Regions from separate parts of the Escherichia sp. E4742 genome, predicted to be linked through region 2. Evidence: predicted binding sites of a transcription regulator. Region 2 holds the regulator's gene; the other holds the start of a gene.
The links. The regulator Fur, encoded in region 2, represses iron uptake genes when iron is present. The targets are predictions, from matches to a motif close to ATAATAATGAGAACNACTATCAA.
Positions count from the first base shown of each region.

Region 1: the regulator Fur is predicted to act here: its motif matches at 3,474-3,496, upstream of exbB (tol-pal system-associated acyl-CoA thioesterase).

Region 1 covers NZ_CP040443.1:1,262,533-1,269,107, forward strand. Annotated here, with positions in the region: gene gpr (L-glyceraldehyde 3-phosphate reductase) at 1-240, shown strand, start outside; gene FEM44_RS06065 (TIGR00645 family protein) at 280-774, opposite strand; gene yghA (NADP(+)-dependent aldehyde reductase) at 965-1,849, shown strand; gene exbD (TonB system transport protein ExbD) at 2,246-2,671, opposite strand; gene exbB (tol-pal system-associated acyl-CoA thioesterase) at 2,678-3,412, opposite strand; gene metC (cystathionine beta-lyase) at 3,664-4,851, shown strand; gene yghB (DedA family general envelope maintenance protein YghB) at 4,991-5,650, shown strand; gene yqhC (DNA-binding transcriptional regulator YqhC) at 5,690-6,575, opposite strand, start outside.
Region 2 covers NZ_CP040443.1:3,704,205-3,710,779, reverse strand. Annotated here, with positions in the region: gene pgm (phosphoglucomutase (alpha-D-glucose-1,6-bisphosphate-dependent)) at 86-1,726, opposite strand; gene seqA (replication initiation negative regulator SeqA) at 1,755-2,300, opposite strand; gene ybfF (esterase) at 2,485-3,249, shown strand; gene ybfE (LexA regulated protein) at 3,389-3,682, shown strand; gene fldA (flavodoxin FldA) at 3,822-4,352, shown strand; gene uof (fur leader peptide) at 4,562-4,648, shown strand; gene fur (ferric iron uptake transcriptional regulator) at 4,641-5,087, shown strand; gene chiQ (ChiQ/YbfN family lipoprotein) at 5,344-5,670, opposite strand; gene chiP (chitoporin ChiP) at 5,720-6,575, opposite strand, start outside.

The DNA of each region.
Region 1 (6,575 bases), 2.4 Mb from region 2:
CGGTTATTGAATGAAATGGCACAGCAGCGCGGTCAGTCTATGGCGCAAATGGCGTTAAGCTGGTTGCTGAAAGATGAGCGAGTGACGTCGGTATTGATTGGTGCCAGCCGTGCGGAGCAACTGGAGGAGAACGTGCAGGCATTGAATAATCTGGCGTTTAGTGCCGAAGAACTGGCGCAGATTGACCAGCATATTGCCGATGGCGAGCTAAACCTGTGGCAAGCATCTTCCGATAAATAACAAGTTCATACCGGGCGCGAGAACCGCGCCCGCATAAGATCAGTGATTATGACGAGTTAGTCGGTCAAGATAGCCCATCACAAATGCAGAAAGCACAAACGTCAGATGGATAATGACGTACCACATCAGTTTGTTATCCGGGACATTTTTCGCATCCATAAAGACGCGCAGTAAGTGAATGGAAGAGATTGCCACGATCGACGCTGCCACTTTGTTTTTTAGCGACGTTGCGTCCATTTTCCCCAGCCAGTTCAGCTTCTCTTTGTTCTCGGAGATATCGAGCTGCGAGACGAAATTCTCATAACCGGAAAACATCACCATCACAAGCAAACCGCCAACCAGCGTCATATCCACCAGCGACAGCAACACGAGGATCAAATCTGATTCTGCCATTGAGAAGATATTTGGCAGGACGTGAATAATCTCCTGAAAGAACTTCAGCGCCAGGGCAACCAACGCCAGCGAAAGGCCAAAGTACACGGGGGCAAGCAGCCAGCGAGAAGCATACATTGCATTTTCAAGAAAACGTTCCATACATTCCTGTCGTGTAGTTAAAACGGGCAACAGTATATCGCAATTGAGTAAACAGCGCGCAACAGCAAATCAACATATATGTTAAACCGTTGTCGCATAAATCCGAGGTTTAGGGATCTTCCTGGTTCCCTGATTAACGCATTGAGAGCGTCTACCCTTATAGGACGTTGAACCTGAAGGGAGAAAAGCGATGTCTCATTTAAAAGACCCGACCACGCAGTATTACACTGGTGAATATCCCAAACAGAAACAACCAGCGCCCGGCATTCAGGCGAAGATGACGCCCGTGCCAGATTGCGGCGAGAAAACCTATGTCGGTAGCGGTCGCCTGAAAGGTCGTAAAGCACTGGTGACAGGGAGCGATTCCGGAATCGGTCGCGCTGCCGCCATCGCTTACGCGCGTGAAGGAGCTGACGTGGCGATCAGTTATCTTCCCGTGGAAGAAGAAGATGCTAAGGATGTGAAAAAGATCATTGAAGAATGCGGACGCAAAGCCATTCTGCTGCCGGGCGATTTAAGCGATGAGAAATTTGCCCGTTCACTGGTTCACGACGCGCATAAGGCATTAGGCGGGCTGGATATTATGGCGCTGGTCGCCGGGAAACAGGTTGCCATTCCTGATATTGCAGACCTCACCAGCGAACAGTTTCAAAAGACCTTTGCCATTAACGTTTTCGCGCTGTTCTGGCTAACCCAGGAAGCAATTCCCCTGCTACCGAAAGGTGCCAGTATCATCACCACTTCGTCAATCCAGGCCTACCAGCCAAGCCCGCATTTGCTGGACTATGCGGCAACGAAGGCGGCGATTCTGAACTACAGCCGTGGTCTGGCAAAACAGGTCGCGGAAAAAGGTATTCGGGTGAATATTGTCGCGCCAGGCCCTATCTGGACAGCTCTGCAAATTTCCGGCGGACAGACGCAGGATAAGATCCCGCAGTTTGGTCAGAAAACGCCGATGAAGCGTGCGGGGCAACCGGCGGAGCTGGCCCCTGTATATGTTTATCTGGCAAGTCAGGAGTCGAGCTATGTCACCGCAGAAGTACACGGCGTGTGCGGCGGCGAGCATTTAGGCTAAAAAATGCCCGGTTGTGAAAAGCAACCGGGCATCATCGTACTTTTAACGCTCGCCGGATGCGGCGTGAACGCCTTATCTGGTCTACCAGCTAGTGCAAATTCAACACGTTGCGATAGATTTGTAGGTCTGATAAGACGCGCCAGCGTCGCATCAGGCATTGTGCACCGAATGCCGGATGCGGCGTGAACGCCTTATCCAGCCTACATGCTCCTGCAAATTCAACATGTTGCGATAGATTTGTAGGTCTGATAAGACGCGCCAACGTCGCATCAGGCATTGTGCACCGAATGCTGGATGCGGCGTGAACGCCTTATCCAGCCTACATGCTCCTGCAAATTCAACATGTTGCGATAGATTTTGTAGGCCTGATAAGCGTAGAGCATCAGGCAATTCTCTTTACTTCGCTTTGGCAGTTTCTTCGCCGACCAGACCAATCTTCAGGTAACCTGCCTGATGCAGCTTATCCATTACCTTCATCAACATCTCGTAGTCGACGGTTTTATCTGCACGGAAGAAGATGGTGGTGTCTTTCTTACCTTCGGTTAACGCATTCAGCGCCGTAACCATCGTTTCATCGGTGACCGGATCGTTACCGATAAACATTGAGTTGTCCGCCTTCACCGACAGATAAACCGGTTTTTCCGGGCGCGGCTGCGGCGTACTGGTAGAAGCAGGCAAGTTCACCTTCACATCTACCGTCGCTAACGGCGCCGCCACCATAAAGATAATCAGCAGAACCAACATCACGTCGATAAACGGCGTCACGTTGATATCATGCATTTCGCCGTTATCGTCGAGGTTTTCGTTAAGATGCATTGCCATCGGACATTATCCTGCGCGTAATTTTTGTGCAACACGAACCGGATGCGCAGCGGCGCAGGCTTCCAGATCCAGGTCACGGCTTTGCAGCAACAATACCTGCGCTGCGACATCGCCAAGCATCGCTTTAAAGCCGCCAATCTGGCGTGCAAATACGTTATAGATAACGACCGCCGGAATCGCTGCCACCAGACCGATTGCCGTTGCCAGCAACGCTTCTGCAATACCCGGTGCAACCACTGCCAGATTGGTAGTTTGCGTTTGCGCGATACCAATAAAGCTGTTCATGATGCCCCAGACCGTACCAAACAGACCAACGAACGGCGAAATTGCGCCGATGGTAGCAAGATAACCGTTCCCGCGGCCCATTTGACGACCTACTGCGGCGACCCGACGCTCAAGGCGGAAACTGGTACGCTCTTTAATACCTTCGTTATCGTCGCTGCCTTCCGACAGTTCCAGCTCATTTTGCGCTTCATTGAGCAAATGCAGGCTTAAGCTTTTGCTACCAAAATCAGCGGCGATATCGCTGGCCTGGTTTAAAGAGCGTGCTTCAGCCAGCAGTTGCTGCTCGCGCTTCAGGCGACGCTTCTGGTTGAAGAACTCTACGCTCTTACTGAAGAAGATTGCCCAGGTGACTACGGAGGCCAAAATAAGCCCAATCATCACGCACTTAACGACAATATCGGCGTGCTGATACATACCCCAGACGGAAAGGTCCGTCTGCATTAAATTATTACCCACTGTGTATCTCCAGGACGCAAGTCACAAAATCTGCGCACAATAATATCAAAACGACGTCGAATTGATAGTCGTTCTCATTACTATTTGCATACTGCCGTACCTTTGCTTTCTTTTCTTTGCGTTTACGCAGTAAAAAAGTCACCAATACACCTTTTGCGAAATTTTTCTGCTTTATGCCAATTCTTCAGGATGCGCATGACCTCATTCGTGCTAGTTTAGACATCCAGACGTATAAAAACAGGAATCCCAACATGGCAGACAAACAACTTGATACTCAACTGGTCAATGCAGGACGCAGCAAAAAATACACTCTCGGCGCGGTAAATAGCGTGATTCAACGCGCCTCTTCGCTGGTCTTTGACAGTGTGGAAGCCAAAAAACATGCGACGCGCAATCGCGCCAATGGCGAGTTGTTCTATGGACGGCGCGGAACGTTAACCCATTTCTCCTTACAAGAAGCGATGTGCGAACTGGAAGGTGGCGCAGGTTGCGCGCTGTTTCCTTGCGGGGCGGCAGCGGTTGCAAATTCCATTCTTGCTTTTGTTGAACAGGGCGATCATGTGTTGATGACCAATACCGCCTACGAGCCGAGTCAGGATTTCTGTAGCAAAATCCTCAGCAAGTTGGGCGTAACGACATCATGGTTTGATCCGATGATTGGTGCCGATATCGTTAAACATCTGCAGCCAAACACTAAAATCGTGTTTCTGGAATCACCGGGCTCCATCACTATGGAAGTGCATGATGTTCCAGCAATTGTTGCCGCCGTACGCAGTGTCGTTCCGGACGCCATCATTATGATCGATAACACCTGGGCTGCCGGAGTGCTGTTCAAAGCTCTTGATTTTGGTATTGATGTTTCTATTCAGGCCGCCACCAAATATCTGGTAGGGCATTCGGATGCGATGATTGGCACTGCCGTGTGCAATGCCCGTTGCTGGGAGCAACTGCGGGAAAATGCCTATCTGATGGGGCAGATGGTCGACGCCGATACCGCCTATATGACCAGTCGTGGCCTGCGTACACTGGGCGTGCGTCTGCGCCAACATCATGAAAGCAGCTTGAAAGTGGCAGAATGGCTGGCCGCACATCCGCAGGTTGAGCGAGTTAACCACCCTGCTCTGCCAGGCAGTAAAGGCCATGAATTCTGGAAACGAGACTTTACAGGTAGCAGCGGACTATTTTCCTTTGTCCTGAAGAAAAAACTTAATGATGAAGAACTGGCGAACTATCTGGATAACTTCAGTTTATTCAGCATGGCCTTCTCATGGGGCGGGTATGAATCCTTGATCCTCGCGAACCAGCCAGAACATCTCGCCGCCATCCGCCCGCAAGGTAAGATCGATTTTAGCGGCACCTTGATTCGCCTGCATATTGGTCTGGAAAACGTCGACGATCTGATTGCCGATCTGGACGCCGGCTTCGCGCGAATTGTGTAACATTGCCAAATTTGGACAATTTTGCAGACATTTAATTGTGAATAGTCTTAAATTGTTGCGTCCGGGATCAAGGCGTCCCGGACGATTCAGGAGTACAATAGTCAAATTAAGGCTTAAACGCTGTTCCACAGGAAAGTCCATGGCTGTTATTCAAGATATTATCGCTGCGCTCTGGCAACATGACTTTGCCGCGCTGGCGGACCCTCACATTGTTAGCGTTGTTTACTTTGTCATGTTTGCCACGCTGTTTTTAGAAAACGGCCTGCTGCCCGCCTCATTTTTGCCTGGCGACAGCTTGTTGATTCTGGCTGGCGCATTGATTGCCCAAGGGGTTATGGATTTTCTGCCAACAATCACGATTCTGACTGCCGCAGCCAGCCTGGGTTGTTGGTTGAGTTATATTCAGGGGCGCTGGCTGGGTAATACCAAAACGGTGAAAGGCTGGCTGGCACAGCTTCCGGCCAAATATCACCAGCGCGCCACCTGTATGTTTGACCGCCACGGTCTGCTGGCGCTGCTTGCTGGACGTTTTCTCGCCTTTGTCCGCACGCTGCTGCCAACCATGGCAGGGATTTCCGGGTTGCCAAACCGCCGCTTCCAGTTTTTCAACTGGTTAAGCGGGTTGTTATGGGTCAGCGTGGTAACCAGTTTTGGCTATGCCTTAAGCATGATCCCGTTTGTAAAACGCCATGAAGATCAGGTGATGACGTTCCTGATGATCCTGCCGATTGCCTTGCTAACCGCTGGCTTGTTAGGCACGCTGTTCGTGGTGATTAAAAAAAAGTACTCTAGTGCCTGACGATTTCCTCCGTTCCCGGTGGCCATGCCGGGAACACATTTAACTCCCCTGCATCGCCCGCATTCTGGCTGCATCTTCTCCCGGCGTCACACCGAAATAACGTTTAAACTCACGGCTAAATTGCGACGCGCTTTCATAGCCGACGCGCATCGCCGCCGCGCTGGCCTTCATGCCGTCGTGGATTATCATCATTCGCGCCTTATGCAGACGGTAATTCTTCAGATACTGCAACGGCGAAGTACTGGTGACAGACTTAAAATTATGGTGGAACGCCGAAACGCTCATATTGGCTTCTGCTGCCAGTTGCTCAACGCTCAGGTTTTCGGTGTATTTATTCTCAATTCGTTTCAGCACGCGGCTAATCAGGCTGAAATGCGTCTGGCGACTTACCAGCGCCAGTAGCGCGCCGCCGCAAGGCCCCGTCAGCACATAGTAAAGAATTTCGCGGATAATCTGTTTACCGAGAATGCGCGCATCCAGCGGTCGTTCCATCACATCCAGTAACCGCTCCGCCGCGCATAAAATCTCTTCGGACAATGTAGCGGAATTAATACCGCTGGCAGCCATCGACGGCTGGAAATGTTCATCTTCGCCAATATCCATCAACAGTTCTTGTAACTGTAAAATATCAACATTGAGACGCACCCCCGCCAGTGGCACCTCTGGCGTGGCATAGGTTTCGCACTCAAACGGCAACGGCACCGTCAGCAGCAGGTATTCATTGGCGTCATAGCGAAACACGCGTTCATTGATATAACCGATTTTATGCCCAGAAAAGAGAATTATGATGCCAGGTTCATACATCACTGGCGTACGCGCACCGGGGTTCTCGCCATACAATAAGCGCACATCAGGCAACATATCTGACAAACTATTTTCTTTATCTTTCAGTCTATTAATTTTATCCGTCAGTAGGCGGCATATC
Region 2 (6,575 bases):
CGTAGGCCTGATAAGCGTAGCGCATCAGGCAGTCATAAGTAAAAAAGGGCGATCTTCCGACCGCCCTTTTTCTTATTTTCTGTGATTACGCGTTTTTCAGAACTTCGCTAACAATCTCAACCGCTTCTTTCTCGATCTGCTTACGATGTTCTTCACCAAGGAAGCTTTCGCAGTAGATCTTGTATGCGTCTTCGGTGCCTGACGGACGCGCGGCGAACCAGCCGTTGTCAGTCATCACTTTCAGGCCGCCGATAGAAGCACCGTTGCCAGGCGCTGCGGTCAGGCGCGCGGTGATAGGGTCGCCTGCCAGAGTGCTGGCGCTCACCATTTCCGGAGACAGCTTAGACAGCGCCGCTTTTTGTGCGGAAGTCGCTGCTGCCTGCAAACGGTTATAGCTCGGCGCACCAAAGCGTTTCGCCAGTTCGTTGTAGTGTTCCTGCGGGTTCTTACCGGTGACTGCGGTAATTTCCGCCGCCAGCAGACACATAATGATGCCGTCTTTATCGGTCGACCACGGCGTGCCGTCGAAACGCAGGAAGGAAGCGCCTGCACTCTCTTCGCCGCCAAAGCCGAAGCTACCGTCGAACAGACCATCAACAAACCATTTGAAACCTACCGGTACTTCTACCAGCTTGCGACCCAGGTCATTGACCACACGGTCAATCATCGCAGATGAAACCAGCGTTTTACCGACGGCAACATCTTTGCCCCACTGCGGACGATGCTGGAACAGGTAGTTGATCGCCACCGCCAGGTAGTGGTTCGGGTTCATCAAACCAGCTGGAGTGACGATACCGTGACGGTCATAATCCGGGTCGTTGGCAAACGCCAGGTCAAACTTATCACGCAGCGCCAGCAGGCCCGCCATCGCACACTCAGAGGAACAGTCCATACGGATTGCGCCGTCTTTATCGAGGTGCATAAAGCGGAAGGTTTGATCGACCTGATCGTTAACAATGGTCAGGTTGAGGTTGTAATACTCGCCAATGCGCTTCCAGTATTCGATACCGGAACCGCCCAACGGATCAACACCCAGCGTCAGGCCAGCTTTCTGAATCGCTGCCATATCAACGATATCGGCCAGACCTTCTACGAACGGTTGCACCAGATCTTGCTCTTTTACATGACCAGATGCCATCGCTTCGTCGAGGGAGATACGCTTCACGCCTTTCAGGCCATCGGCCAGCAGCGCGTTGGCCCTGTCTTCCACCACTTTAGTGACGTTGGTATCAGCCGGGCCACCATTTGGCGGGTTGTACTTGATACCACCGTCTTCCGGCGGGTTATGGGACGGCGTAATCACGATACCATCTGCCAGCGGGCCACCTTTTTTATTGTGAACCAGAATGGCATTAGAGACGGCAGGTGTCGGAGTGAAGCCATTGTTTTCCTGCACAATAACGTCTACACCGTTCGCTGCCAGCACTTCCAGTACAGAAATAAACGCAGGTTCGGACAGGGCGTGAGTATCTTTACCCACATAGCAAGGGCCAGTGATGCCGTTTTTCGCCCGTTCTTCGGCAATCGCCTGAGCAATAGCCAGAATGTGCGGCTCGTTAAAGCTATGGCGCGCTGCACTGCCACGGTGACCGGAAGTACCGAATTTCACCGCGTGCTCCGCATTCCCTGCTTCTGGTTTCAGTACATAATATTGCGCCGTCAGTTGGGCGACGTTTATCAAATCACTCTGCTGTGCAGGTTGGCCTGCACGATTGTGGATTGCCATTGCTTTGTCCTTTATCTGCAACGTTGTTTTAAATTGTCCCGCAAACCTTTTCAATCAATTCCGCCGGGAATTGCATCGACTGCATGATGTGTTCAATCATGCTGCATTTACGGCCAGTGTTAGTGTTGGTGATCACCCAATACGGCGTGCCTGGCACATGTTTCGGCTTGGTCTGATTACCATTTTTCAGCAGAGTTTGCTCATCTGCTGCAAAGTAAACGCGCGTGCGACCGTGCAACGATTCCGTTGCCTCAGCAAACGCCTGGGCGTCAAGAGAATATAGTGTAGACAACAGCAGCATAAAGCGATTGACTGCTCGCTTTTGCTCTGCGTATTCATCGGAAAGCAAAAGTTCACGCATCGCGCGCACTTTGTCTTTCACCGTTTTGATCGGCTTCGCTTCGACGATAGCAGGCGACGCAATGCGAACCTCTTTCGTCACCGGAGCAACAGGCTGTGATGCGGCGGAAAATTTCAACATACGCCGTAAAATGTCGGATGCGCTCTCGCCGATATGCTTAGTGTGGCTGGCAATATAGCTGTAGAGTTCATCATCAACTTCAATCGTTTTCATCTTAATCCAGTGCGGTGTCTTAGCTGAATACAAGTCGCCAGGAGTATATGAATAAATCCCGGCAGCGGATAGCGTCAAGCCTGGCTTGCAGAAAAAATCGGATTAAACCTTATTTGTTGCAGCCCTGTGGCACAATGGTCAACATAATACCCTAACCCAACTACACGAAAAAAAGAACTTTGCCATGAAATTGAATATCCGCGCGCAATCTGCACAAAATCAGCACAATAATTCTCCCATCGTCCTCGTCCACGGGTTGTTTGGTAGCCTTGACAACCTCGGCGTGCTGGCGCGCGACCTGGTAAACGATCACAATATCATCCAGGTTGATATGCGTAACCACGGACTTTCGCCACGAGATCCACACATGAATTACCCGGCGATGGCCCAGGATCTTGTTGATACTCTGGATGCGCTGCAGATCGATAAGGCGACATTTATTGGTCACTCAATGGGGGGGAAAGCTGTGATGGCACTGACCGCGTTGGCGCCCGATCGCATCGAGAAACTGGTAGCGATAGATATCGCTCCGGTGGATTATCACGTACGCCGTCATGATGAAATTTTCGCAGCTATCAACGCGGTCAGTGGATCCGACGCGCAAACGCGCCAACAGGCCGCTGTAGTGATGCGCCAATATATTAATGAAGAGGGCGTGATTCAATTCCTGCTGAAATCTTTTGTTGACGGTGAGTGGCGTTTTAACGTGCCAGTATTATGGGATCAGTATCCACATATTGTTGGCTGGGAGAAAATTCCGGCATGGAACCACCCTGCTCTGTTTATTCCTGGCGGCAATTCCCCGTATGTTACTGAACAGTATCGTGATGATTTGCTGGCGCAATTCCCACAAGCACGGGCGCATGTCATTGCAGGCGCGGGTCATTGGGTACACGCAGAAAAACCGGATGCTGTGCTGCGGGCTATCCGTCGCTATCTTAATGATTAACGCAACTGATTAAAAACCCAGCGTCCGCGCGGCATTCCGCGCGTGGGCGTTGGCGAGATTCCTCACGCTGTTGTATTATGGCGGGCTATCCATCCGGGCAGGCGCCTGGCTGATTGTTTCCCCCGAAGTCACCAAGATCATGGCCAAAGAACAAACGGACCGTACGACATTAGATCTGTTCGCGCACGAGCGTCGACCGGGACGACCGAAAACCAATCCGCTTTCGCGCGATGAACAGCTGCGTATTAATAAACGCAACCAGCTAAAACGCGACAAAGTACGTGGCCTTAAGCGTGTCGAACTGAAGCTGAACGCGGAAGCTGTCGAGGCGCTGAACGAGCTGGCGGAGTCGCGCAATATGAGCCGTAGCGAACTGATCGAAGAGATATTGATGCAGCAACTGGCGGCGCTGCGTAATCAGGGCATCGTTTAAATATCCACTTTCGTGTAGCACAGTGTGCAGTCCTGCTCGTTTGCTGATTCCGCAAGACTGCCTGTTCTGCTATGATTGCCTTTATCCGTGGGCAATTTGCCACCCCCATTTCAATAAGTTTCAAGAGGTTATTTCACTCATGGCTATCACTGGCATCTTTTTCGGCAGCGACACCGGTAATACCGAAAATATCGCAAAAATGATTCAAAAACAGCTTGGTAAAGACGTTGCCGATGTCCATGACATTGCAAAAAGCAGCAAAGAAGATCTGGAAGCTTATGACATTCTTCTGCTGGGCATCCCAACCTGGTACTATGGCGAAGCACAGTGTGACTGGGACGACTTCTTCCCGACTCTCGAAGAGATTGATTTCAATGGTAAACTAGTTGCGCTGTTTGGCTGTGGCGACCAGGAAGATTACGCAGAATATTTCTGCGACGCCTTAGGCACCATTCGTGACATCATTGAACCGCGCGGCGCGACCATCGTCGGTCACTGGCCAACTGCGGGCTACCATTTCGAAGCATCAAAAGGTCTGGCGGATGATGACCACTTTGTCGGCCTGGCTATCGACGAAGACCGTCAGCCAGAACTGACCGCCGAACGTGTAGAAAAATGGGTAAAACAAATTTCTGAAGAACTGCATCTCGACGAAATTATCAATGCCTGATGTACTGCGGCGTAGACTCATGTCTACGCCGTATTAATAGATAATGCCAATCAAAATAATTGCTACAAATTTGTAACTTTTGCCGTAGTACCTGTACAATGTTCCAGTATTGAAGTGGCCTTGCCGATGTAAATGTAAGCTAAGCCACGTTTTTATTAACAATATTTGCCAGGGACTTGTGGTTTTCATTTAGGCGTGGCAATTCTATAATGATACGCATTATCTCAAGAGCAAATTCTGTCACTTCTCCTAATGAAGTGAACCGCTTAGTAACAGGACAGATTCCGCATGACTGATAACAATACCGCCCTAAAGAAAGCTGGCCTGAAAGTAACGCTTCCACGTTTAAAAATCCTGGAAGTTCTTCAGGAGCCGGACAACCATCACGTCAGTGCGGAAGATTTATACAAACGTCTGATTGATATGGGTGAAGAAATTGGTCTGGCTACGGTATATCGTGTACTGAACCAGTTTGACGACGCCGGTATCGTCACCCGCCACAATTTTGAAGGCGGCAAATCCGTATTTGAACTGACCCAGCAACATCACCACGATCACCTGATCTGCCTCGACTGCGGCAAGGTTATTGAATTTAGTGATGAATCAATCGAAGCGCGTCAGCGTGAAATTGCCGCAAAACATGGCATTCGCCTGACTAACCATAGTCTCTATCTTTACGGTCACTGTGCCGAAGGCGATTGCCGCGAAGATGAGCACGCGCACGAAGGCAAATAAGTCAGCCAGAACGAGAAAAGCCAACCTGCGGGTTGGCTTTATATTGTTGGCATAATGCGCTTTGTTCGTGCCGGATGCGGCGTGAACGCCTTATCCGGCCTACAAATCATCTCAAATTCAATATATTGCATTAAAAGATAGGCCTGATAAGCGCAGCGCATTAGGCAAACTGGCGTTTGCCATAAGTCTCAAGCCAACCTACGGGTTGGCTTTTTTATACAAGGGAAATAAGAAAAGCGAGAGTTACAGCCCTCACTTATTTGTTATTACTGCGAATTTCCTGCCAGACCTTATCACAATCGGCTTTCACAGCCTGGTCATTACCGGTTTGCGTTGCCTGGATGCACTGCTGATAATCCAGCACGCGGACGCTTTCCTGCTCGGCAAATTGCTGATGTTGTTTCTCTTTCTTCAGCACGTTTAACACGCTCTGACAGGCTTCAATTTTTTCCGGCGAACCTTGCGCGGTATTGATACAGGCGCTGTACGCCTCTTTCAGGCGGCTGTCTTCCTGTGGCGCGGTTGATTGCGCACAAGCCACCAGCCCCGATGCCATCATGGCGATGAGAATCAGTTTTTTCATAGCGAATTCCTCAAATGTGCGGCAGGCACAAAACCTGCCGCGTCGGGCATCAGAAGATGGTGAATGGTGCGATTACCATGAATTTCACGTCGCGCTCATCCTGGAAGATGTTACCGTAACCGCCGCCCCAGCTTGGGATGTCGGAGTGGTTGTCGTATTCGGTGAAGTGCAGTTTGAACAACGTGCCTTTGGCGCGACCGTCCTGAATGGTGTAGACCGCATCCAGGCTGTAAGCTGACTCTTCGATAGTCCGGTTCTTGTCGTAGTACGCATCTGGATTGCTCTGCCAGGTCGCAGGTTTAGCATCCCATGCGTAAACGTAGGAAGCGCCGATGGCAAAGCCTGGAAGATTCCAGTTTTTCAGGTCATACATCGCGCCGAAGAAGACCGCTTTTTCGCCGTTGGCGTTAAAGTCAGAACGGTTATCCCACCAGATATCCAGGCGACCGTTCGAGGAAGCGTAGGTTGGGGTCATACGTTGCAGGAAGTATCCCTGCTGACCGTCAGCTTTAACCCAGGTGCCTTCGAGGCGCAAATCCACTACGTCAGCCGCCCGGTAACCAAAGGTCAACGCCTGCAACCAGGCAGTGCCGTCGTAAAGATCGTTGACGCTGCGATCGTCAACTTTATCGCGCGTACCGTAGAATTGGTAGCTGGTGGTTAGCGGGCTACCGGCGATATCAAATTTATAGCTGGCTTTGGCAAAGTACTGATCGATATACCCTTCCGCCTGACCAAACGCCGCTTCCAGCACGAAGTTATTTTTGAAGTCGTATTTCGCACCGATGGAGTGCAGATAATCAACTTTGGTGGTTTTATCGTTCTGATAAAACTCATCCATTTCCAGATGCCACGGCGCTTTGTATTCGTTGGTCCACATGTAGGAGAAACTCAACGCACCAGCA